DNA from 2 places in the Paenisporosarcina sp. NPDC076907 genome. Region 2 is predicted to be linked to the other one. Evidence: riboswitches for the same ligand, from Rfam matches in the RefSeq annotation. Region 2 holds a riboswitch; the other holds the start of a gene.

Region 1 (12,429 bases), 110 kb from region 2:
TCCTTACGGCTATAAAGATACAAAACCTCTTGCTCAGTTAACACGTGACTACGGCGCAATTGTGGTTCAAAAGGATTCACCTTTCAAATCTTTGAAAGATGTATTAGAAGCTATAAAAGCTGATGCGACAAAAATCACATTAGCAGGTGGATCAGCACCTGGTTCGATGGACCATTTAGTAGGAATTCTACCAGCTTATGAATATGGCATCGATCCTAAATCTGTTAAATATGTTTCGTACGATGGCGGTGGTGAAGCTGTTGCGGCATTACTAGGTAACAATGCAGATGTTATTGCAACTGACGCTTCTACGATTTCTGAGTATGTAAAATCAGGTGACGTCCGCGTATTGGCAGTAAGTTCTAGCGAACGACTTGAAGGTACCCTTAGTGAAGTGCCTACATTCAAAGAAGAAGGCATTGATGCTGAATTCACGATCTGGCGCGGACTATTCGGACCGAAAGACATGTCCGATGCAGCTTATGACTACTGGACTGCGAAGTTAGATGAATTGGTGGAGACGGATGAATGGAAAGCTGAACTTGAGCGTAACGGATGGCAAAGTGAATACCGAAACGCTGAAGATTTTGCAACTTATTTAGAAGATCAAGATAAAGTAATCGTTGAATTATTAACAGCTTTAGAGATGCAAAAATAATAAATGACGGCGACGGCAGTAGCGGTCGCCTTTTTCTTTAGGAGGTGTGAAAGATAATGAGTAAAACGTTCGATCGATTTGCAAGTATCGCCTTTTTACTGATTGGTCTTTTATTTGTCATTGAAAGTCGCTCGATTTCACAAAGTGCGTATGGTTCCTCTGTTGGACCGAATATTTTCCCGACGGCGCTTGGAATCATCCTGATTTTATTAAGCATTCGCTTACTTTTTGAAACGACAAAATATGAACATGGCGAAAAAATAAAAGAGTCCATTCAATATGTTAAGTTCCTCATTATTTTTATCAGTGCAATTTTATACGCTACCATTTTAGAGCCACTTGGGTATGTCATATCGACGTTCCTATTCTTGCTAATTGCATTTCAAACAATGGAACGTGGGAAATGGATTAGCACCATTGTTATCGCCAGTGCATTTTCATTTGGCGTTTATTACTTTTTTGCAGAGTTTCTTGGCGGATCGTTGCCCGGATTCCCTCAGTTTTAACGTGAAAGGAGTTTTGGCATGAGTACTTTAGATTTTTTATTTAATGGGTTTGCTGTCGCGTTCCAGTGGCAAAATATTTTATTTGCATTTGTTGGCGTATTGATTGGTACAGCAGTCGGCGTTTTGCCTGGTATTGGACCGATGAGTGGTGTCGCGCTTTTGATTCCCGTCACGGCGACATTGACTTCTGGTATGCCTACTGAGGCTGCTGCTGCCAGTTCAATTATTTTACTTGCAGGTGTTTATTACGGAGCGATGTATGGAGGTTCCACAACGTCCATTCTATTAAATACACCTGGTGAATCTTCATCCGTTGTCACCACTTTGGATGGCTATCAAATGGCTAAACAAGGCCGGGCGGGTGCTGCACTGTCAATTGCAGCAATCGGTTCATTCACAGCTGGAATCGTTTCATTGATTGGTTTGGTTTTATTGGCTGAACCGTTATCAAACGTCGCCTTGAAGTTTGGTCCTGCGGAATACTTCTCTCTAATGCTGCTTGGACTTTGTGCAGTGAGTGGATTAGCTGGCAAATCGATGACCAAAGCATTGATGATGACCGTATTTGGTTTACTCTTGGCTACTATTGGAATTGATGCCGTTTCAGGCATTGCCCGTTTTACATACGATTTACCGATTTTGTATTCTGGCCTTGAATTTTTGACGATTGCCGTTGGTTTATTTGCTTTAGGTGAAGTATTCAAAACGGTTCTTGAGCGGGATAAAGAAGATGGTGCCATCGCGAAGATTGAAAGAATTTTACCGACAAAACAAGATTTAAAAGATAGTGCAAAACCAATTGTCCGCGGTTCTTTATTGGGCTTCTTCATTGGAGTTTTGCCTGGAGCAGGTGCCACGCTGGCTTCTTTCTTTTCTTACGTAGCTGAAAGAAAGTTCAGCAAACATCCGGAGAAATTCGGGAAAGGTGCAATTGAAGGTGTTGCAGGACCTGAATCCGCAAACAATGCGGCATCAGGCGGTGCGATGATTCCATTATTAACCTTAGGTATTCCTGGTTCCGGTACGACCGCTATCCTGATGGGTGCACTGATCATGTACAACATTCAGCCAGGTCCATTATTGTTTGACGATCACCCAGAAGTAGCTTGGGGGTTAATTGCGAGTATGTTTATCGGAAACTTAATGTTATTGGTTTTGAATATGCCACTTGTGAAAGTGTTTGCGAAAATCATTCAAACACCTAAAAAGTATTTGCTTCCGATCATTATCGCCATTTCCTTCTTTGGCGTCTACGCCGTACAATACACAACGTTCGACTTATACTTGTTACTTGCCTGTGGCGTACTAGGTTACTTCTTGGCGAAAAACGATTATCCATTGGCACCACTTGTATTGGCGCTTGTATTGGGCCCAATGATTGAAAACAATATGCGTCGCGCGTTAACGATTTCAAATGGTGATTTCTCGATTTTTGTATCTAAACCACTCTCACTAGTATTCATTCTTGCAGCAGTCGCATGGCTCGTCGTTCCACTGATTATGAAACTTAAAGGCCGTAATGTGATCATAAATGAAGAAGAATAAGAGTTGGGGCTGAGCGTTCTTTAACGCTCAGTTTTTTTATTCCTTTTTGATGTTGATTTGTTCTCTCCCACCCACTTTACCCAAATTAAAAGATTGGCAGGAACCGCCACCTCGCTTTCCGTGGGCTTGGCTTCAGCCACCTTCGGGGGTGTCTTCAGCTCAAGCTATTCCCACAGGAGTCTTCGTGGTGGTTCCTGCCTTACATTGATTACAGTATGTGGCTGTCATGTGCCAATACCATTTATGATGACTCTCTATCACTAAGTGGTAAACCCAGGGTTCATAGCCTTTTTGAAAGAATTAGCAGAAACCGCTACTTTGCTTTCCATGGGCTTGGCTTCAGCCATCTACGGGGGGCTTCAGCTCAAGGTATTCCCACAGGAGTCTTCGTGGAGATTCCTGCCTGACATTTATTACGAATATTAGGCTATCATGTGCCAATAAAATGAAAGAATATTATTTACCACTAGTTGACGTGTTTAAGAAGAGCATCAACAATGGGTTCATGGCACATCAAAAAGGCTGCCAGTTCCCCGGCAGCCCCATTTGTCTCACGCAATTATTCTGTTTTGTCTTTTTGGAAATTCAAGTCCCACGTATAGCCAAATTGATCTTGCACTTTAGCGTATTTGGCTCCCCAGAATGTTTCCTGAAGTTCCATGACTGCCTTGCCGCCTTCTAATAATGCTTTGTATAGACTATTTACTTCTTCATCGCTTTCACATTCGATCATCAAGGCGACATTCGATGTTCCCGCTTCGCCTGGAGTTGGTGAATCAGCCAACATAAGGTTGAAGGTTCCATCGCTTAAGTGACAATGCATAAGGTAGTCACTAGCTTCTGGTGGATGTGGAAAATCACCATCACTATATTTCATCGTTCCTAAGTTATCCAACGAGAAAGTTGTTTCGTAAAAAGTTGCCGCTTCTTTGGCATTGCCGTAAAAAGTTAAGTAAGGTGTTACGGGTTTCATCTCATGCATCTCCTTCGAAGATAAAATATACTCCTTAATAAGATTCGCCAGATGTCTCGGAATGCCTTTTAAAGTTAATGACTTTTTTCATATTAATCATTATTAAAAGGCTGATATTCCTCAAAATGGCTCCGCTTTCCGCGGCCTTGCGCCAACAAACTCGAAAGAAGCGTTCGAGTGGATTTCGACACATCTGTTTTATCTTAAGGATTTGTTGGAGAGCCACAATTTAACACTACGAAGAAATGTGAGTAGCATCAATCAACTATATTTTATTGGGTGAGCGGATGCTCAGTCTGACTTTTGGCGCATCACGTCTGAAAAAATGGAGCTGACGTGTAAAAAAATGGAGCTGACGTGTGAAAAATAAGGCATCACGTCTGAAAATCATCAATTATCAGGTCTCGTATTGTTCAGCACAACCATAGTAAAGGCTGCGAAGCAAAGCGATCAGCACCAAAGTCGTCACCCCTTATGAAACAGTCCGATCCAACACATTTCACAAATCATCAAACCCATTGTCTTGTACATTAACCTTCACATATTGACGGGACTTTTGCTCAAAAAAGTCCGTTTTGCCTAAGTCCACTTCTTCATATGCTTTAATCCATTTCAGCGGATTTTTGCGATATGCCGGGAAAGGGCGTTCGTATCCAAGCTGAGCACAGCGGACATTTGCATAGAAGCAAATGTATTCTGCCACATCCTCTACGTCCAGACCGTCAATTCGATCTCCGATCACTTCACGTGCCCATTCAACTTCAAGAGATGCCGCTTCTTTAAATATCCTTTGAACTTCATGCGCTCTTTCCGGGGTATCGTATTGAGGGTATTCCCGTAACAGTTCCTGATATATTTTCACGAACAAATCGACATGGATTTGTTCATCCCGGTTGATGTAGTTGATCATAGTGCTCGTACCGACCATTTTTTGATGACGTGCAAGATGATAGAAGAAGGCGAATCCCGAATAGAAAAATAGCCCTTCCAAAATAACATCATATACAATCGCAGTTAACAATGAATCCACATTTGGCTTATCTGAAAAGGCTTCATACCCCTTCATTACAAAATCGTTTCGCTTCGCGAGCACCGGTTCTGTGCGCCAGTAATCAAATACCTTATCCTGTTCCTGTTTCGATACCAAGCTTGATAGCACGTAGGAGTAAGAATGGTTATGAATAACTTCCTGTTGCGCCAAAATAATCATGAGTGCATTCAAACTTGAATCTGTTAAGTAGTCCGCGACTTTCCCTGCGAAATCGGTTTGAATGCTATCGAGCAACGCTAATAAACCGATGATTTTTAAGAACGCTTCACGCTCCGCGTCATTCAATCCACTAAACTGTTTGACGTCCGAACCCATATTGATTTCAAACGGTGTCCAGAAGTTTCCGAGCATCCGTTTATATTTCGGGTATGCCCAACTGAACCGGACATCATCCCAATTCAATATGTTAGATGAAGCCCCATTAACGATGCCAGTCGAACGGTTCGGTGCCTCTTTATCCATGAGCTTTCGTTTTTCAATCGTTGTCATCCATAGTTCCTCCTTAACTTGAGCAAGATTCGCATTCTATCATTTCCACCGAAGTGGAGCGCACATAATAGGTCGTTTTCAAACCACTTGCCCACGCATCTAAATGTAAGTCCAGCAACTCTTTTGCCTTGATGGTATTCTGCACGTACAAATTCAGTGACACCCCTTGGTCGATATGGCGTTGACGTGCGGCGTTCTGCTTTAATGTCCAATGCTGATTAATGAAGTACGCGGACTTATAAAACCAAGTTGTTTCTTGATTCAAATCAGGTACTGTTACCGGAATTTTATAGTCCTTCTTCTCTTCTGAATAGCTTTTCTGGAATATCGGATCAATGCTTGCCGTACTTCCTGCTAAGATCGAAGTAGAAGAATTCGGTGCAATCGCCATCAAATAGCCGTTTCTCATGCCATTCATCGCAATGTCTAAACGCAGTTCACGCCATTTCATGCTGCTGTAGCCTCGATTTGCAAAGTACTCGCCCGTATGGAATTCGGATCCTTTAAACAATGGATATGGTCCTTTTTCACGGGATAAATTCATAGATGTACGGACGGTAAAATAAGCTATCTCTTCGTACAATTCATCGGCAAACTTCACTGCCTCATCCGATTCCCAACGGATTCCTTTCAATGCCAATAAGTGGTGCCAGCCAAACGTACCTAGACCGATTCCACGATATCTTGCATTCGTTCGTTCAGCTTGAGGAACAGGAATCATGTTCAAATCGATGACATTGTCGAGCATCCTCACCTGTATTTCAATCAATCGTTCCAACACGCCAGCCGGAACTGCTTTCCCTAAATTGATGGAAGATAAGTTGCACACGACAAAATCGCCCGGCTTTCGGCGTGTCACAATGACATCGTCTTCTAACGTAATCGATTCAAATTGTGTCGCACTCATATTTTGAAAAATTTCAGTACATAAATTACTGCTGTAAATCATGCCTTCATGCTTATTTGTATTCATACGGTTTACTGCATCACGGTAAAACATAAATGGCACACCGGTCTCCAATTGGCTACGCATGATGCGTTTCATAATATCAATAGCCGGCACAATTTCCTTCGATAACCGCTCGTCCGCTACACATGCTTGATATTTCTCCCGGAATGAACCTCCTCCACGGGTTTCATCGTAGAAATCTTCTAACGAATACCCCATGACCGAGCGTACTTCATGTGGATCAAACAGGGTCCATTCTTCTCGTGCTTCTACTTTCTCCATGAAAATGTCCGGCAGGCATACACCTGTGAAAATATCATGCGCACGCAGCCGCTCATCTCCGTTGTTTAACTTAAGGTCCAAAAATGGCAAGATGTCCTTATGCCAAACATCCAGGTAAACAGCGATTGCTCCTTGTCGTTGACCGAGTTGATCCACGCTGACTGCGGTATTATTCAATTGCTTAATCCATGGCAATACTCCGCTCGATGCCCCTTTAAACCCACGAATTGAAGAACCTCTGCTTCGCACTTTTCCCATGTAAATACCGATTCCCCCGCCATATTTCGAAAGCGTGGCAACATCTGTATTGGAGTCATAAATTCCTTGCAGACTATCGTCAACCGTATCGATAAAGCAGCTCGATAATTGCCCATGTGGTTTCCCTGCATTGGAAAGCGTCGGTGTCGCAACCGTCATATACAAGTTACTCATCGCCCAATAAGCCTCTTTCACTTTTTCCAAACGATTGTCTTTCTCATTTTGCATCAACGTCATGGCAATAATCAGCCAACGTTCCTGAGGCAGTTCAGCGGGTGAATGATCGTAATTTTTTGCTACGTAACGATCCATCAATGTCTTTAATCCGATATATGTAAACAGTCGATCGCGTTCAGGTTCAAGTATTTCGCCTAACTCTTTGATTTCTTCACTTGTATAGGCTTGAAGGAGACTTACATCATATAACCCCTTATCCGTTAAGTCATTGAGGTGTCTATTAAAATACTTATACACATCACGACTTGAACAGTTCCGACTGCTAGCGAGTTCGCTGTAAACTTGTGCCAAGTAAATATGTGCAGCAACAAAAGTCCAGAATGGTTCATCCTCATCTAAATAACTAAGAGACTCTAAGACCATTGCCTGTGACCATAGTGCATCGGTTGCTTGAGGATTTTTCTTCAGCCATTTTTCGTGGGATCGCAACAACGGACCCAACTCATCAACGTTAAACTTCTCCAGCAGTTGATCTATCACTATTTCTTTTTCTGTTAAAACTTTTTGCACCATATGTATGCACCTCTCCAATCTAACAATTTCAGAAACACAAAAAAGCGATGGAACAGCCTCTTCGGCTGAGCCATCGCTCATGATTGAAAGAATGGAAAGGAGTTCAATTGGTTTGCGAGAAAATGGAATTCTGCTCGCTACAAATAGCTCGCTTCCACTCCTCAACCCCCGAAGAAAGTGTTGCTTCGTCGATAAAAAAGGCAGGTCTCCTGGCTCGTGTATTATCCTTCCATACGCCTTCCCATGCGGATGCACAGTGGACTTTGTATGGTCGTTTACACTTACAGTTGCGGGGACAGCTTCGGCATTTACCGAATTCCCTTTTAAACCATTACTGGTACCTCTTTATCGTTTTTACACTATATATTGTGTTTATCATAAAAACAAATCTAACATATAGTATTTTCACTTACAATAGATGAATTTCCTTCAAATTCGTTCAACCCTTATCCACACTAGTTAATTCGCTTAAAAAATAATTTTTGTCCGATTCTTTGGCGATTTGTTCGGCAGCTGCACGTCCACGCGCCGACCAAATATTCATCGACTCGGAATTGCCTCTACACTTTTCTGCCCGGGCAACAGATTCATAAGCAAACGCCAAATCAAAATCGCCAAATCCTTCCGTTTCACACAATTCGACACTGGCAATTCCGTAGAAGTATGCCGCATCGCCATGACCCAGAATGGCATGTACCCGTGACACTTGCCAGTAACCTCTAGCCAAATTAAGCTTCGTACCAACTTGACGCCAATGATAAAGCGAAGCATATGTTTTCTCGAGCATTTGTGAATCTTCATCACCCGTGCGGTCTTTTTTCTCTATCAAATCCCAAGTTTCATTGAATAAGCGAACTGCGATTGACCGGTGATCGATTGTTATGGTCTCAGTCATTTTATAGCTCCTCTTTTCTCTAAAGCCTTTTGTTTTTAATCTCTAACGCTTCATTTCACTTATATTCGACAAAAATAGTATGCTTCCTGCAAAATTCAAGGTTCAACTTAACTCTATTCGCGGTTTTTGCAGGTCTATTCGCGAAACGGGAGCCTCTATTCGCGTTTCAGACTAATGACGTTTTTCTTTTTACTCTCGTTCCAAAAAGAAGGTGGTCGGCTATTTCTTTCGCTTTCCGCGGACGAAACGCCAGCCTCCTCGGATCAGCTGTCAATGACAGCTGATCCTGTGGGGTCTAGCTTGTTCCGTTTTTCCGCAGGAGTCTTCAGAAATAGCCGACCACTTTCCTATTTAAATATTTTGAAGTGAAACGCTAGCAGAAGAGTTTTCTGTTGATTGGAGTGGAGGCGGCGAAAACAAGACTGCTCCTGCGGTTACTCGTCGCAAAGATATTGGCCATTCGACCAATATCTTTTCAGCGGGAACAGCGCGAGCTGAAGGCCCCGCAAGAACGAAGTGATGAGGAGACTGAGGCCGTGCCCGCGAAACGCGTCCGCCGCAAAGGAAATCAACAATTTTCGTGACTAATATGTGGTTATATTCACTCAATTAAATGTTTGTCACAACAAAAAAACGGTCTCAAAAAGAGACCGTTTCAGAATCAACTATAAAATAATAATCACGAACAACACTGCCGCTAAAACCAAGCGATAAATCGCAAATGGTGTTAACTTCACACGTCCAATCAACTTCAGGAAGAACTTAATAGAAATCAATGCGAATACGAAGGCACTGATAAATCCAACGATATAAAATGAAGTATCATTTGGATCAATATCTTTCCAGTTTTTCAACAGCGACAAGAAGCTCGCGCCGAACATGATTGGAACTGCCATGATGAATGTAAAATCAGCAGCTGTACGGTGACTCATTCCGAACAATACACCACCGGAAATGGTTGCACCTGAACGTGAAAACCCTGGCCATAAAGATAAACATTGAACAAGCCCTACAGTAAATGCCTGCTTATACGTAATCTGATCCAGCGTTTGTGTTTTTGGTTTTTTCGGACCGAATTTATCAGCTACAATCATTAAAATTGCACCGACAACCAAACCGATTAATACCGTCTCAACACGGAATAAATGTTCATCTATATAGTCTTCAAACAATACGCCAAGTACACCCGCTGGAATTAATCCAACAAGAACATGAGTCAATTTCAACTGTGAACCTGGAGTGGTGTCTTTCATTTTATAAAGACCAACCAAGCTGAACAACCGTTTCCAGAACACGACGATTACCGCCATAATCGAGCCAAGCTGTATAAAAATCTTAAACGAATTGGCCGAATATTTCCCTAGAAACTCAGAAGTTCTTAACCACATATCATCCACAATAATCAAATGTCCGGTAGAAGAAACAGGAGCGAACTCCGTCATCCCTTCCACAAACCCCAATATTAACGCTTTCAGTAAATCAAATAGTTCCATAATATCTCCTTATGCTCTTCTTTTTCTGAATCGTAAATACCACCAAATAATGGCTAGCCCAGCAAGGACAATTAATACGTACACAATATTTGAATATACGTCCATTACACCAACGATTGATTCCCAGTTATCGCCCACTGCCGCTCCGACCGATACTAAAATCGTATTCCAAATAAGTGTTCCTATTGTCGTAAATAACAAAAATAGTCCAAACTTCATGTTCGACATCCCGGCAGGAATCGAAATTAAGCTGCGAATCAATGGAATCAAGCGGCAAAACAAGACTGTCCAAATGCCATATTTATCGAACCATTTATCTGCTTTATGAATATCTTTCTTCGTCAAGCGCAGCACGCGTCCCCAACGATCCACGATTTTTTCCAACCGTTCAACGTCCAACAATAAACCAATCCCGTAAAGAATGACGGCACCTGCAACAGAACCCGCAGTTGAAACTAAAATAACTCCAATTGGCGTCATTGATGTTTGAGTTGTCATATAACCACCGAACGTCAAAATTACTTCTGACGGTATCGGAGGGAAAATATTTTCAAGCATAATCAGTAAAAATATGCCTATGTAACCGTACTGGCTCATAATGTCAGTAATCCAATTTTCCATGTCCAGCCTCCAAGCAAACTATTTTATCTCCATCTTCTATCGTAACAAGATTAATGGGCTTTTCCCAATGTTAATTTCATGACAACGTAATTTTAATCGACCAAAGCTCCGAACGGGAACCCAATCGAAGCGGTGGACCCCAAAATCCAAAGCCTGAAGACACAAAAGCATGCAACAGACCTTTAAGTTTATACCCATAATCAAGCTCGAACAAACGACTTGTGAATAAATGATTCGGCCACATCTGCCCCCGGTGCGTATGCCCAGATACATGCACATCAACCCCAAGTTTAGCCGGCGTATTCAAATCAAAAGGAGTATGGTCCATTACAAACCATGGAAGTTCGTCCAACTCTGGCTTCAAACTCTCCAAAGACTGTCGCTTTCCATTCGTCGCGTCTTCCCTGCCCGTTACATAGAACGCATTTTCCACACAAATGGTTTCGTCTAACAACATGCGGACGCCCGCTTCCCTCATTTCCTCTACAAGAAGTGGAATTTTCCCTCCGTAATACTCATGATTTCCGACAACCCCATAAACACCATATGTTGTCTTCAACTGCCTCATCACTTCAGACATGCCGTCCTTCACAAACCAAATCGGATCATCATCCACCAAATCCCCTGCCAGCAACACCAAATCCGGCTGTTCTTTGTTGGCCAAATTCACAAACCGCTGCAAGTGCTTTTTGTTGGAAAGAAGACCTAAGTGGAAGTCAGAAGCGAGTACCAACTTTAACTCGCGCAAGGAACCAGAATCCTTGTTGATATGTATGGTTTTATGGCGAACAACTGGTGAAAAGGCCATATATGTACCTGCGATGAAAATGATAAGAAATAAAACCGCCACTACGTTTCCTGTCATAAAAATCGTTTGCTCCGAAGGTCGGACAAAATAAGTAAGGGTTGCCAAAGGAAATAAAATCAAGCCGTACTGCATCACAATAAACCAGTACGACCCGATCATACTGAAATGCTTCAGTGAATGACTGAACTTGCCGATGATGTAGCCAAAAGCACAGACAAACCACAGAAAGCCGAACAACACAGGATGAATCGATAATTCCCATGTCTGAAGCCATTGATAGGTGCTATAACCAAAGTAAAATACGAGTAATGTATAAATTGCTAGAATAAGAGTGCCTATGCTGATACGTTTCATTTTGCTAATTCACCTTTACATCTTGTCTTCGGTCATACCGAATCGTAAATGCCACTTTCACTTCAGATTTTGCTGGAACCGGCACAAAGATTTGTATATCGTCATCTTTCCGTTTCCATGTATGTGTTGATTCGACCACATTAAATATGCCATAACTTGTGCTGTGGTTGATAATTAGTTCAATTGGCTGGTCCTTTTGATTGCGAATCAAGTAAACGACTTCCTCGTATTCGTAGCCGTCTTTCTTGTATTCAGCCACAACATCACTTTCCACTGTGACATCAAAAGCTTCCCCTGATTTAATACGAACCAGTTCCCCTACAGCCGTATGCGGGATGAAATCTTCCCCGATAAATTCAGAGGATCCATCGTTCGGATTTTCTTTGTACAATTTGAATCTTCCTCGTGGCAGTGGGAAGCCAAGACCATTTGCCGCATCATTTCGGAACGTAAAGTACACGGTTGGATGATTACTGTACGCGTCCACTTCGTACACCGTATGGGACTTGATTTGATAAGCAGAAAAAAGCTGAACTTGCTTTTGCTGACGATTAGCCAGCGTCAGTCTTTCAGGCAGCGTATATAAGTAATACTCACCAAATGCTTGACGTTCAGGTTCCATCTCAGACACATTCTGCTCAAAAGCAATCGTTTTTTGCCTGAGCATTGGTGCTCGACTCACCGTACCCGCCATTAGTTTTACTTTTACTTCGTCAAACGTCATGCCCGAGTTGTTCGTCATCGTGACCCATCCCGTCAGGTCAAAATCATTCTCCCTGATTTGGGCCACATAGTCC
Region 2 (12,429 bases):
ATACACTAAGAATGTAAGCAGGAATAGCAAGTGAACCCACCACATGATATAGAATATCGTGATAACTGCTGTTTCAGGAAGGAATCCGAAAATAGTTGCTACTAAAGATGCAACAGGCTCTGCCCATGTTGCTGCGTGATCATGCCAGATCATGCCCATTCCGTTTCCGACTAATACGGAAACCATTAATCCGCCGATGAAGATAAGAACAAGTCCTGATTTCCATCCGCGTTTCAAACGTACTAATTTTTCAATGTAGCGACGGTAGAATGCCCACACAACCGCAACAAGAATCATCAATGTAACGACTTCCTGGAAGAATGTGAATGCCGGATACAATGGACCTAACGGTAAATGTGACCCTGGCTTCAAGCCTTTCCAGATAAAATCGATTGCTCCAAATTGTACAAGTAGGAATCCGTAGAAGAACATCACATGGATAATTCCGCTTTTCTTATCCTTCAATAATTTCTTTTGACCAAATACATTGACCATGATTTTACGCATACGCTCTTTGAAGTTATCTTCGAACTCCACTTTCTTGCCGAGTTTGATGTATTCATAGCGTGTCTTCAGCAAATACGTGAAAAGACCGACTGCGTAAGCGGTTACAACTAAGAATAAAAACCAGTTTGCCATTAATAACGGGTTCATCGCTCTCTCCCCTTCCCTTTGTTAAAATCAGTTATTTGTTATTATTCTAATAACATCAGTTTAGTAGATTGATGGAATGTTGTCGATGTTAACTTAAAGTTTAAAACTGAATGAGCATTCAGTCAATAGAAAACATTAGAAGTTTTCAGTGAAATGAATATCTCCTCCAAATCTAAAAATGAGGTGTCACCATTCATTAGCAGAACACACTAAGTAACTATAACTTAGCATACTCTTGCGAAAAACTGGAATGAAAAAAATCCTTCAGCTGTGTCTGAAGGATTAATGCTTTATCATCAATTCTCTCAATTCATTACCAAAATGATGTGATGCTCGCTTGATTGATCCTTTTTTGACACCAACTAAAACTACAGTGCAAGGTCCAGCTGACTTTTCGACATCAACTTCTGAATGAACAAATAGTTTATCATTGGCAAACAGAATCCTGACCTCTTCCTGAATCCCTTTTGATCCGACTGGCCAGATAGAGGTCACAAAACCACCATCTATTGCTAACTTCACTTTTTTCAAGTCAGCTATGGCTTTAGAATTATTAAGCACTTCACTACCCACAAAAGGTTGTCCATAAATAAACCAAGTAATATCACTCTTCACAACTTCTATGCAACGACCAATCATTGTAACTGACATAGCGGATTGTAAAAGGTCCATATTGGTTTCACTACTGCCTGTTACTAAAATACGCTCTAAATCTACGTCTTTCAGAATTCGATTAACACCTTGAACATAACCTTGCCATGCTGCGTCACCTGAAAAGTTGTGGATAATTACAGATTCCACTTGGGCATTTGCAGCCCACTGTTCGAGTAATGCTACACGAGCTGCAAAATAACTGACGACATCATTTGGTGCAAATACAAGATCGGCTTGTTTTTCACCTATACCTCCAGAGTTATCAGTTGTAACGACAAATCCGTTAGCCAGTTTCAGCGCATTTCTCATTTAACAACGACTCTCTGGTATAATCGCTTCACCACTGGTTCTAATAAAAAAGCAATGCCTGCATTTAAACATGAAGCTAGAAATAATGAAGGCACAGCTCCATAAAAAAAAGCAGGACTTATCAAAAAGTAAAATGGGAGCGGAGCAATTACGCTATTAGCTAAAATAAAAAATAGCCACTTCCATCTAACCCATCCTTTTTGATGGAGTACAGCAAAAATCCACAGTATCCCAAACATTTCTACTGCAATTAATGCATGAAATGGTCCGAATGGCATTCCTATTGATAAAGCAGACACCAAATGACCGACTGATGCAGCTATTCCTGAAAATACAGGTGGTAAAATGGCAACGGAAACTAAAGCAGGCACTGCGTCTAAAGCTGCCGAACCGATTCCCACAGGTAATTTCACGAGCGCACCAATCGCACATAAAGTTGCAATCATAGCGGTTACTGTTATTAAACGAATGTTCATCGATTATTCCTCCACTTTTTTCGCTCGTCCACCATTTCTAAAAACTTTCGCAGAACGCACGTATTCGTTGTCAGGTACGTTGACCCGCGAGTTGGCGACTCGTGAAGCAGCAAATAAATAATCGGACAAGCGATTCAAATAACGTTGCACTACAGTAGGTATGTCTTCTTCTACTTTCATCAAGGTCACCATTTGTCTTTCAGCACGCCGTGTTATGGTTCTCGCGATATGCAGAGTTGCTGCAGCTGGTGATCCTCCTGGTAAAATAAATCGTTCTAGCATTGGCGGTTCTTCCATTAGTTCATCAATTCGTTTCTCTAATACTTCTACTGGCTCTTGGGACATTTTATATGTTCGATTTGGTTTGACGTTTGCTAAATCTCCGCCACAATCGAATAATTCATTTTGAATTGCTTCTAAGTCTGTAAGCAAGTCCATGAAAATGGTTGAGTCTAGCTCTGTCATTGCTTTTCCAATAAATGAATTCACTTCATCAATGGTTCCATAAGTTTCAACTCGTGGATCATCTTTATCTGTGCGTGCCCCAATTAAACTTGTTTGTCCTTTGTCTCCAGTTCGAGTATATATCCTCAACTTGATTGTCCCCCTTAGAAAGAATTTGAAGAATTATTTTAATGATTCAGTTAAGCCGTACCAAATACGTGTAACGTTTGTAGCTTCCTTGAAAATCTGCTGGCATAACCTGCCACATCGATCTCGAAGCTCACGCGTTTCGGCTAAGATTGGTACTATTCCACGTCCATTTTCTGTCACAATCACTATGACATCACTTTGTGCGACATATGTATTTAATGTTTTCATGAAATCTTCAATGACCCGTTCTTCTGGACTGTTTATATGATTTTCAACAAAAGCTTCCACCCCAGCAAGAACAATTGTCTGAGCGTGAGCTTCTGGTAAATCCACAAAATCTGCACATTCAATCCATTGCACTTCTCGTTCAACTACTAGTTGTCTGACATACTCCCTCTTGCCGCTATACGCTCCACCGATATAGACTTGCATCTTTTTTCCTCCTCAAAGCTTTTACGACTGTCCCAGCTAAATGTCCATTTGTCTCCATGCTTGACATCACTTGACCAAAAATCACGCACATCAGGTGCAAACTTATGTAGCACAAGCCGAATAGGTCCACCATGTGTTACTACATGTGGGTGATTGCCAGAAATATTTTTCAGACCAGTAAGGACGCGTGTAGCCATCTGGTGTAAAAACTCACCGTTTGGAGGGGAGATTTCATCTGGATTAGACACCCACTTTTGATAGTTGGCATCTTCCTTTAAGTCCTCATAAGTCTTTAGCTCCCAGTCACCAAACGACATCTCACGAAAAGCTGGTGAACTTTTGTAGGATGATTTAGGATAAAAAATGGCAGCTGTTTGATAGCACCGTTTTAGGTCACTTCCGTAAATAATCTCCGGGGACAAAATCCCTTGAATACCTACATTGGACAACTGGTAAATTGATTCGTCACTCCAACCGATGTATCGACTTTCAACATTCGCTAAGGTCGGCAGATGCCGTATTAAAGTAAGACGAAAATCAACAGCCATAATATCACTTCCATCCCTTCAACGAAAGCACCTGAGACATCTCCCGTGACTCCCCCGAAATGTTTTTTTGTCCAACGTTTATATGCATGTGCACAAATAAAAAGAGCAAGCAGTGTGGTGACTGCAAATAACATATCTACTCCAATAATACCGATAAACCCAAGGCCTATAGCAATTGAAACGAGTGTTGCTGTGAGTAACATTCTATGGTCGTAGCGTTTTTTAAAGAACGCTGCCAATCCTTTATCCTTTGCTTGAGGTGTTATGAGAAAGTAGTAAACCATTCCTGCTCTCGCTAAAAACGAGATAACCACTAACCACTCCCACTTCATGCCGTTTTGTGTAATTATTTCTGCAAGCAAAACAATTTTCCCCACAATAAGAAATAGTAAAGCCATAGTCCCAAAAGCACCGATCCGTGGATCTTCTAATATTTCATGACGTTTATCTTTGTTACGATAAGAAAAAAAGGCATCACTCGTATCAGCAAATCCATCTAGATGTAGTCCACCTGACAGAACAATACCGATTAACACGATGGTAAATGCTATAAAAAGAGGACTTGCATCCAGGTACAACCAAACAATGGAAGTGATCAGTCCGAATGCTCCCCCTATCCAAGGGAGAGTGGCAAACATCATCGTTACTGAGTCCCGATTCATATTCAGTTCTTTATTAATTGGGATAATGGTGAAAAATTGTAGCGCGAGCAATACCCCGCGCATCATGGTAGCTTCACCATATTCTTTATTTTTTCCCAATTGAGATGGGATGCAACATGAAGAGCCCATTCATCATATTTATCTTCACCAGACTTGTTTGCAATTGAATCGTGTTGAGTAATAAAAGAATCTTCCTCTTCAATTTCGTGGTTATCCATAAATGGAATAACTCCGAGAACTGAAATTCCTGTGTAGGACTCAATAAATGATACTCCTTCCTGAAACAATTCCTTATCTCCACGAAATTTATTAATAATGATTCCCTTTACTCGATTCCGATGATTTGAAGACAATAATTCCAAAGTCCCAACGATTGATGCAAAAACTCCACCACGTTCAATATCAGCAACAAGCAATACTGGCACATCCGCTAAATCAGCAATTTTCATATTGACAAGTTCTCGGTCTGTTAAGTTTACTTCTACTGGACTTCCCGCTCCTTCTAACACAACTACATCATAGTGCTCACTCACATACAAAAGCGATTGTTTGATAACTGTGAAACCATGATCATAAAAAGATTCACGATACACTGTCCCGGACATTTCCTCCACTTTTTCACCTAACATCCATACTTCAGAAGACATATGTCCAGAGGGCTTTAATAAAATAGGGTTCATTTGTGGAAGAGGTTGAACTTTTGCCGCTTCTGCCTGTGCAAATTGAGCGGTACTGATTTCTAAACCATTGTCAATTTTTGTAGAAAAGGTCGACATGTTTTGAGATTTAAATGGAGCTACATGAAAACCCTCATTTGCAAATAACCGGCAAAGTGCTGTACAGATCATGCTCTTTCCGACGTTAGAAGCTGTCCCTTGTATCATGATACCGTTCATATGTATTCCCCCTTACTTCCACTTCTTTGCAAGTCCATATGTAAGTTCATATGCATAATCACTTTCTTTGACGAGCCACTGGTGGAGCCTTCCCAGCCATTGCTGATAGAGCACTACATCTGGAATTCTCGACAAAGGCTCATCTAATACTTCATTTGAGATGACGACTAAAGTGGTTCCGTTCTTTAGCAACGAAAAAATCGTTTCATGGAAACGTCTCTCTTTTTCTTCCATGCAGTTTTCACGTTTAAAACATGGATCATCCATTGCCCATCCTTCGTACAGTTCGTTGGCTAACCACGTAGTGATGCAGTCGATTAAAACCCCATCGCCAGGTTGGATAGATGACAGAATTTCTTCTATTTGACGAGGTTGTTCAATCGTCAGCCAGTCGTTTTTATAGTCTTTTCGATCCTGTTGATGGCGTTTGATGCGTTGTTCCATTTCACTGTCATTGGCAACGCCCGTCGCGAGATAGATTAGTCGTGAACAAGATTGATTCATTAGCCATTCTTCAGCAAAACCCGTTTTTCCACTTCGTACACCGCCAGAGATAAATGTTAGCGTCCCTCGAACCATACTGTTAACTCCTTTTTCAGGATTTCCATATCATCTGCGGTCTTCATACCAATTCTGTACCAATGGCTGCCATGTAATCTAAGCGCAATAATTTGAGCAGAGATACTTACTTTCATTTCGCTTCTTTGTAGCTTTTGATAGCTAGTGTAGTACACTCAAATACGCCTCGCCCAATGCATTTCCCTAACTCTGTAATAGGTCCAGCATACGGTAAAAGTTCTCCTTTTTGAGTGGCCGCTACAAGTAAACTGTCCGTACCTGTTCCAGATGCAAGTGTATTTGTTAAAGAGTCTCTTACATCTTCGTTTTGAAGAGCTTTAGTTTTTGCTTCTGTCGCTGTAATCATGGCTTGTATGAATGCTTCGTCAGATAATTTCCCATTCACAATTATCCAGGTATTAATCGTGCCTACATAAGGTTCATCTTCGCGTTCAAATGCTTTTGAAACATCCACTGCATTTCCTACGCCCGCTGTAACGGCAATGATAATGGATCCAAATGTTCCATCATACTCTTCAATGACTACATGTTTCGTTTGAACAGCTGTCATCATTCCCACTGTATCTGTTGTTGAAAATCCTTGTGCTTGTAAATAATCAAACATCTCTTTTGTGCTATCGTCACATTCGTAATCAGCTTTCACATGACGATTTACTAACGTACGGAACCAACCGAACCCCGCATTTACTACAGCTGATGAAACTGTTTTTAATGGGAAGTTTGTTTGCAAAACCACAGATTCATTCGACACTGAAAAATGGTCTTTATTAATGATGTGCTCTTCCTGAAATTCACTCAAATTTGGCAATAATGTAATTTGTGGTTTCGGTTGTTCCGGATGTGGGTGGCTTCTTATCCGAGCTTTGTAGACACTTTCTAACTGTTTTTGTTTTAGTACAGCATGCGGTTCATCACTTATTTTCACTTCGCCATCTTCCATTAATAACAACCGGTCGCAATATAAGGAAGCTAAATTTATGTCATGAAATACTGAGATGATTGTCAATCCATTTTTAGTGGCTTGCATTCTAATCGTGTCTAACAATTGCTGTTGATGTGCGATATCTAAATGGTTAGTTGGCTCATCTAGAAGCAGCACTTTTGCTTGCTGTGCGAGTGCTTGCGCCACAAAAACGCGTTGTTGTTCTCCTCCAGATAGCTGATCGAGGTAGACATGCTCATACATTTTCACGTCGGTTAGCTGCATTGCTTCTTGAATTGCTTGTTCATCGTTCTCAGACCAAGATGAAAAGAATCCACTTTGATGAGGGTACCTTCCAAGAGAAATCGTGTCTCGAACAGTATATGAAAAAGCATGTCCGTGTAATTGAGGTAACACAGCCATATGCTTAGCGAGTTCTTTTGAAGTATATGTTTCAACTGGTTTGCCATCTAATTCAATCGTACCTGCTTTCAAAGGAAGTACACCACTAATGATTTTTAATAATGTTGACTTTCCACTCCCATTTGGACCTAATATCCCTAGAACTTCCCCTTTAACAACATGAAAAGACACTTCTTTTACAACAGGTGCGTCGTGATAACCACCTGTTAATCCTTTGACTTTCAGCATATTTACGCACCCACCTTTCGTCGTTGTTTCCAAAAAATAAATGCAAACACTGGGGCACCAATAAAGGCTGTTATTACTCCTATTGGCAGCTCAGATGGTGAAATTATAGTGCGTGATACCAAGTCACAAATAATGAGTAACGTAGCGCCATTTATAAATGATAAGGGTAATACATGTCGATTATCCGACCCCCACAACATGCGTGTCATATGTGGAACGACTAAACCAACAAAGCCAATAGTTCCAGAAACCGCTACCGCAGCTCCAGTTAAAATTGAACCTCCTGTTAAAATCATCATTTTACGATGTTTCACATTTACACCTAAATGTTTGGCACGTTCCTCCCCAAAAACTAGTGCATTTAGTTCTCGTCTATTTAACCATAATAGTAAAAAACCAATTGCCATAAACGGTAATGCCATTGTGACATATGGCCAACCTCGCATCGACACACTACCAAGCAACCAACCAATAATTTGGCGAAGTTCTTCACCTGAAAGTGAAATCATAAGGGAGAGGACAGATCCCAAAAATGAACTAAATATTATTCCTGTGAGTATGATCGTTTCCATTTTCATAGCACGGTCAATGAGCTTGGCAAAACTCATAACAGTAACCATCGTTAAAAACGCGCCGAGCATACTCAAAACTGGCAATGTGAACAAGCCCAGAAAGGGTACAGAAATTCCGAAAAAGAGTGTCACCACGGCGCCAACTGAGGCACCGGACGACACTCCTAACGTATATGGATCAGCTAATGGATTTTTCAACAATCCTTGGAAAGCTGCTCCCGCTATAGCAAGTGAGGCACCAACTAAACCAGCTAGCACAACACGAGGTATGCGAATATTCCAAAGGATGTTTGATGCAGCTTCATCCATGTCAGGATTCCACAAGACTTGCACAGGAATCGAAACCGATCCAGCCGTTACCCCAACCAGCATAGCAGCAATCAGTACGAATACAGAAGCTACATAGGCAAACCAGGTTTTATTCACTGAAGACCTCAGGATGAATTGCTTTTGCCAATTCTAATAAGCCTTCTGTTAAACGAGGACCTTGACGACTTGTCGTATCAGCATCCACATCTATTACTGCCTTGTTTTTCACAGCTGTAACTGTACCAAAACCTTCACGATTCAAAACTTGCTCCGTTGCATCTGGTACATAATTTCCGTAAGTTGTTAATATTACATCCGGATTACGCTTTACAATTTCTTCAGGGTCCATCATGATCCAACCTTCTTGATCTGATGCAATATTTTCCGCGTTCAACATCTCGATCATTTCGTTCATAAACGTGTTATTTCCTGTAGTAAAAATTTCTGGAGCTGGAGATACTTCCGCAAATACTTTTTTCTTTGTTTCAATGGTTGAAGCCTTTTCTTGTATTGTTGCAATTTCTTCCTTCATTGTTTGGACCATTTCTTCCGCTTCTTTAATCTTACCTGTCGCTTGGCCAATAGTAGCCATCGTGTCATAAACTTCATCAAAACTTACTGCAGTTTTCACAACATACACCTTTACCCCTGCGTCACGCAGTTGTTTAATTCCAGCATCACCTACACCAAGTCCTGATTCATGAGCAAGTACCAAATCTGGATTTAAAGAAATAATTTTTTCAACATTGAATTCTTGTCCACCAATTTTTTCTTTTGATGTTACTTCTTCTGGGTAGTTATCGTAATCAGAAACGCCCACTATTTGTTCTTCTAAGCCAAGTGCATACAAAATTTCAGTATTACTTGGAATCATTGAAATGATTGCTTTTGGTGCTTCTTCCAAAGTAATTTCAGAATCTGTGACATCCTTGAGGGTAAGCGGGAATTGCGAAGCCTCTTTCCCTTCTTCCGTTTCTGGTGTTACGTCGTCTGCAGGTTTTGCTTCTTCCTGCCCACATGCTGTCAGTAGGATCGCCACAAGTGCTGTTGCGAGCCATAGTTGCCAAATCTTCTTCATTGTTAATTTCCTCCTTGATGTGAATGTTTTTGACACAAAAAAATCCTCCGCGTTTAGTCGGAAGATGGCTGGTTGAATAAAGGCTTTGCTAGTTAAGCGTAAGCTGATTCACACCATTCCTATCCTCGTAGGTTTGCGGGTGTTGCGCACGTAGGCAGGTCTCCTGGCTTGTGATCAGTGGTTAGCGCGTCTTCCCAAAGCTATGTTTGCTTCAGTGACTTAATGCGCTTTCCTCTCACATACAGTGGCGGGACCGCGTCGGATTTGAACCGACTTCCCTTTTAACTCTGCGATTGAAGCAGAGCACCTTCGTGTTGGGGCTATGTAATTCATTTTTCATTATACATGATTTGTCTTTTGTGTCGAGGGGGATTTTATGAGGTGGGCTGGTTAGTGACATGCACGCTTGATTGTATGAGAAACTGCAGATATCGTGGGAAGTCGTGGGGATATCAAGAAATGTCGTGTGAATATCAAGAAAAGTGATGTTCATCCGGGGGGAGAGGAGAAAATCGAGCCTTGGTTGTAATAATCGAGGTTGACGTAGGAAAAATTGGCGTTCACGTAGGAATTATCGCCGTTGACGTAGGAAAAATCGACGTTCACGTTGTAAAAGCATCTTTTGATCCTCGCCACTTCTCCCATTTCCAACGAAAATCACTATTTGTCCAACGAAATTGTCATAATGTCCAACGAAGTCTTTAAAACGTACAACAAAATGACTTTTCACTTCTCTTACCAAAATACCACCAAGCCACAGCTGGTGGGCCATTTAAATGCTTTTAAAACCTTGATCGGTGCTATTCGCTTCGCTCGGTAGCCTTTTCTGTTAGTGACAAAAAGCTTGTGCTGCCTTTGCGCTTTTTCTCCATTTCCAACAAAAAGCTCATATCTTCCAACTAACATCACCTTCGTCCAACGAAATTGTCATAATGTCCAACGAAGACTCCAAAACGTACAACTAAATCACTATTCAACTCTTCTTTTACCAAAATACCACGGAGCTACAGTTTTTAAGTGCTGAAATGGTGCCAATTGGCGGACCAACTGGCACTTTTCTGTGGGGTTTTCTTGACTTACATTTCGCCAACTATAAAAAAACCATTTCACTGACCCTCCAGTGAAATGGCTTAGATAGTAGTTTACATTTTTTCAGGTGCGCTTACGCCGATTAGGCGAAGTGCATTGGCGATTGTTGTGCGGACTGCTGTGATCAATGCAAGACGTGCACGGGTCATATCTTCGTTTGAAGCGTCCAATACTTTTTCTGCATTGTAGAAGCTATGGAATGTTGCTGCAAGTTCTTGGATGTACGTCGCAACACGGTGTGGCGAGCGGATTTTAGCTGCATCGGCCACGACTTGTGGGAAGTTACCCATTTTCTTCAGAACATCGATTTCTTTTTCTGCTTGCAGTAAGTTCAATTGCGCGTCTGATGCAATGAATCCTTGTTCTTCAGCTGAACGTAGGATCGAGCTGATACGCGCGTGTGCGTACTGTGCGTAAAACACTGGGTTTTCGTTGGATTGAGAAACTGCTAAATCCAAGTCAAAGTCCATATGTGAATCTGCAGAACGCATCGCGAAGAAATAACGAACGGCATCTAGGCCCACTTCTTCAACTAGTTCACGCATCGTAACGGCTTTACCGGTACGTTTGCTCATTTTCATTTTTTCGCCGTCTTTGTACAATTGAACCATTTGAATTATACCAACTTCAAGTGTATCGCGATTATACCCAAGTGCTTGGATCGCCGCTTTCATACGTGGGATGTAACCATGGTGGTCTGCTCCCCAGATGTTGATTAATTTATCAAAACCGCGTGCAATTTTGTCTTCGTGGTAAGCAACGTCAGGCAATAAGTACGTAAATGAACCGTCGTTTTTAATAAGTACGCGGTCTTTGTCGTCGCCAAATGTTGTCGAACGGAACCAAGTTGCGCCTTCTTCTTCAAATACGTGACCGTTTGCACGCAATTTATCCAAAGCGACCTCAATCTTGCCATTTTTGTATAATGAAGTTTCTGAATACCACTCGTCAAATTTAACACGGAAATCTGCTAAGTCTTGTTGCAGTTTCGCAAGTTCCACTTTAAGTCCATGTGAACGGAAGAAGGCAAAACGCTCTTCATCCGTTTTCTGAAGCAATGCGTCTCCGTGCTCAGTTGCCATGTCTTTTGCGATATCAATGATGTCCTGACCGTGATAGCCATCTTCAGGCATTTCCGTATCTTGACCCAATGCTTGCTTATAACGAGCTTCTAAAGAATAAGCTAAGTTGTTTATCTGATTCCCAGCATCATTGATATAGTACTCACGTGACACGTCGTACCCTGCGTAATCCAATACGTTACATAAAGAATCACCGACAGATGCGCCACGGGCATGACCTAAATGCAAGTCACCCGTTGGATTCGCTGATACGAATTCCACTTGAATTTTTTCACCAGCACCAGCGTTTGAACGGCCATAGTCAGCACCTTGTTCCAAGACAGCTTTCACAACGTCCACCAAGTAATCTTTGCGAATTGAGATGTTTATGAATCCTGGACCTGCAATTTCGATTTTCTCGATGACTGTGCCAGTTGTATCAAGGTTTTCTAAAATCGCTTCCGCAATCGCACGTGGTGGTTTTTTAGCAAGCTTCGTCAGTTGCATCGCAATGTTTGTTGCATAATCACCGTTCGTTTTGTCGCGAGGAGATTCCAAATGAATGCCTGGCATTCCTTCCGAATCAGTTAATTCGGCTTTCATTATAGCTTTTTGTAACGCTTCTTTAATGGATTGTTGAACTTGTTCTACTGCGTTCATTGCGATCCCTCCGTGTAATGAAATTCAAGTGTGTATTCGCCAACGGGTTCCCCGCTCACGTGTAAATCATATTGAACGACGAAATGTCCGTCGTGTTCATTTTTTTCAAATGTCATTTGATGTGTATTAGTTGTTACCATCAGCATGCCATATTCGCTTTCATAACTGCCTGTCTGCTCTGCGTCCTTAATAAAAGGAAGCCGCATATTGATTCCGCCACTCCGCATAACAAGAGCCTTGGTGTCACCCATTTTAACAGTCGTGTTCACATCTTTATCTTCCT

Evidence for each region. A riboswitch is a leader RNA that binds a small molecule or an ion and turns the genes downstream of it on or off. The one in region 2 is predicted to bind cobalamin.
Region 1: it holds a riboswitch for cobalamin, as region 2 does, so the genes downstream of both, ACQKEV_RS02710 (ribonucleoside-diphosphate reductase subunit alpha) here and ACQKEV_RS03200 (ABC transporter substrate-binding protein) in region 2, are expected to answer to the same signal.

Annotation. Positions count from the first base shown of each region.
Region 1 is NZ_JBNNIX010000001.1:529,320-541,748, reverse strand. Features, by position in the region: gene ACQKEV_RS02735 (tripartite tricarboxylate transporter substrate binding protein) at 1-658, shown strand, start outside; gene ACQKEV_RS02730 (tripartite tricarboxylate transporter TctB family protein) at 715-1,164, shown strand; gene ACQKEV_RS02725 (tripartite tricarboxylate transporter permease) at 1,183-2,709, shown strand; gene ACQKEV_RS02720 (VOC family protein) at 3,269-3,682, opposite strand; gene ACQKEV_RS02715 (ribonucleotide-diphosphate reductase subunit beta) at 4,182-5,222, opposite strand; gene ACQKEV_RS02710 (ribonucleoside-diphosphate reductase subunit alpha) at 5,236-7,461, opposite strand; cobalamin riboswitch at 7,644-7,820, opposite strand; gene ACQKEV_RS02705 (hypothetical protein) at 7,901-8,356, opposite strand; gene ACQKEV_RS02700 (undecaprenyl-diphosphate phosphatase) at 9,022-9,849, opposite strand; gene ACQKEV_RS02695 (DedA family protein) at 9,859-10,470, opposite strand; gene ACQKEV_RS02690 (metallophosphoesterase) at 10,547-11,632, opposite strand; gene ACQKEV_RS02685 (DUF4139 domain-containing protein) at 11,637-12,429, opposite strand, start outside.
Region 2 is NZ_JBNNIX010000001.1:636,141-648,569, reverse strand. Features, by position in the region: gene ACQKEV_RS03255 ((Fe-S)-binding protein) at 1-654, opposite strand, end outside; gene ACQKEV_RS03250 (hypothetical protein) at 937-1,617, opposite strand; gene ACQKEV_RS03245 (ECF transporter S component) at 1,614-2,093, opposite strand; gene ACQKEV_RS03240 (cob(I)yrinic acid a,c-diamide adenosyltransferase) at 2,097-2,687, opposite strand; gene ACQKEV_RS03235 (bifunctional adenosylcobinamide kinase/adenosylcobinamide-phosphate guanylyltransferase) at 2,721-3,119, opposite strand; gene ACQKEV_RS03230 (histidine phosphatase family protein) at 3,062-3,667, opposite strand; gene cobS (adenosylcobinamide-GDP ribazoletransferase) at 3,640-4,395, opposite strand; gene ACQKEV_RS03220 (cobyric acid synthase) at 4,392-5,225, opposite strand; gene ACQKEV_RS03215 (bifunctional adenosylcobinamide kinase/adenosylcobinamide-phosphate guanylyltransferase) at 5,238-5,804, opposite strand; gene ACQKEV_RS03210 (adenosylcobinamide amidohydrolase) at 5,917-7,377, opposite strand; gene ACQKEV_RS03205 (FecCD family ABC transporter permease) at 7,380-8,375, opposite strand; gene ACQKEV_RS03200 (ABC transporter substrate-binding protein) at 8,368-9,336, opposite strand; cobalamin riboswitch at 9,473-9,662, opposite strand; gene ACQKEV_RS03195 (hypothetical protein) at 9,856-10,041, shown strand; gene argS (arginine--tRNA ligase) at 10,479-12,146, opposite strand; gene ACQKEV_RS03185 (DUF1934 domain-containing protein) at 12,143-12,429, opposite strand, start outside.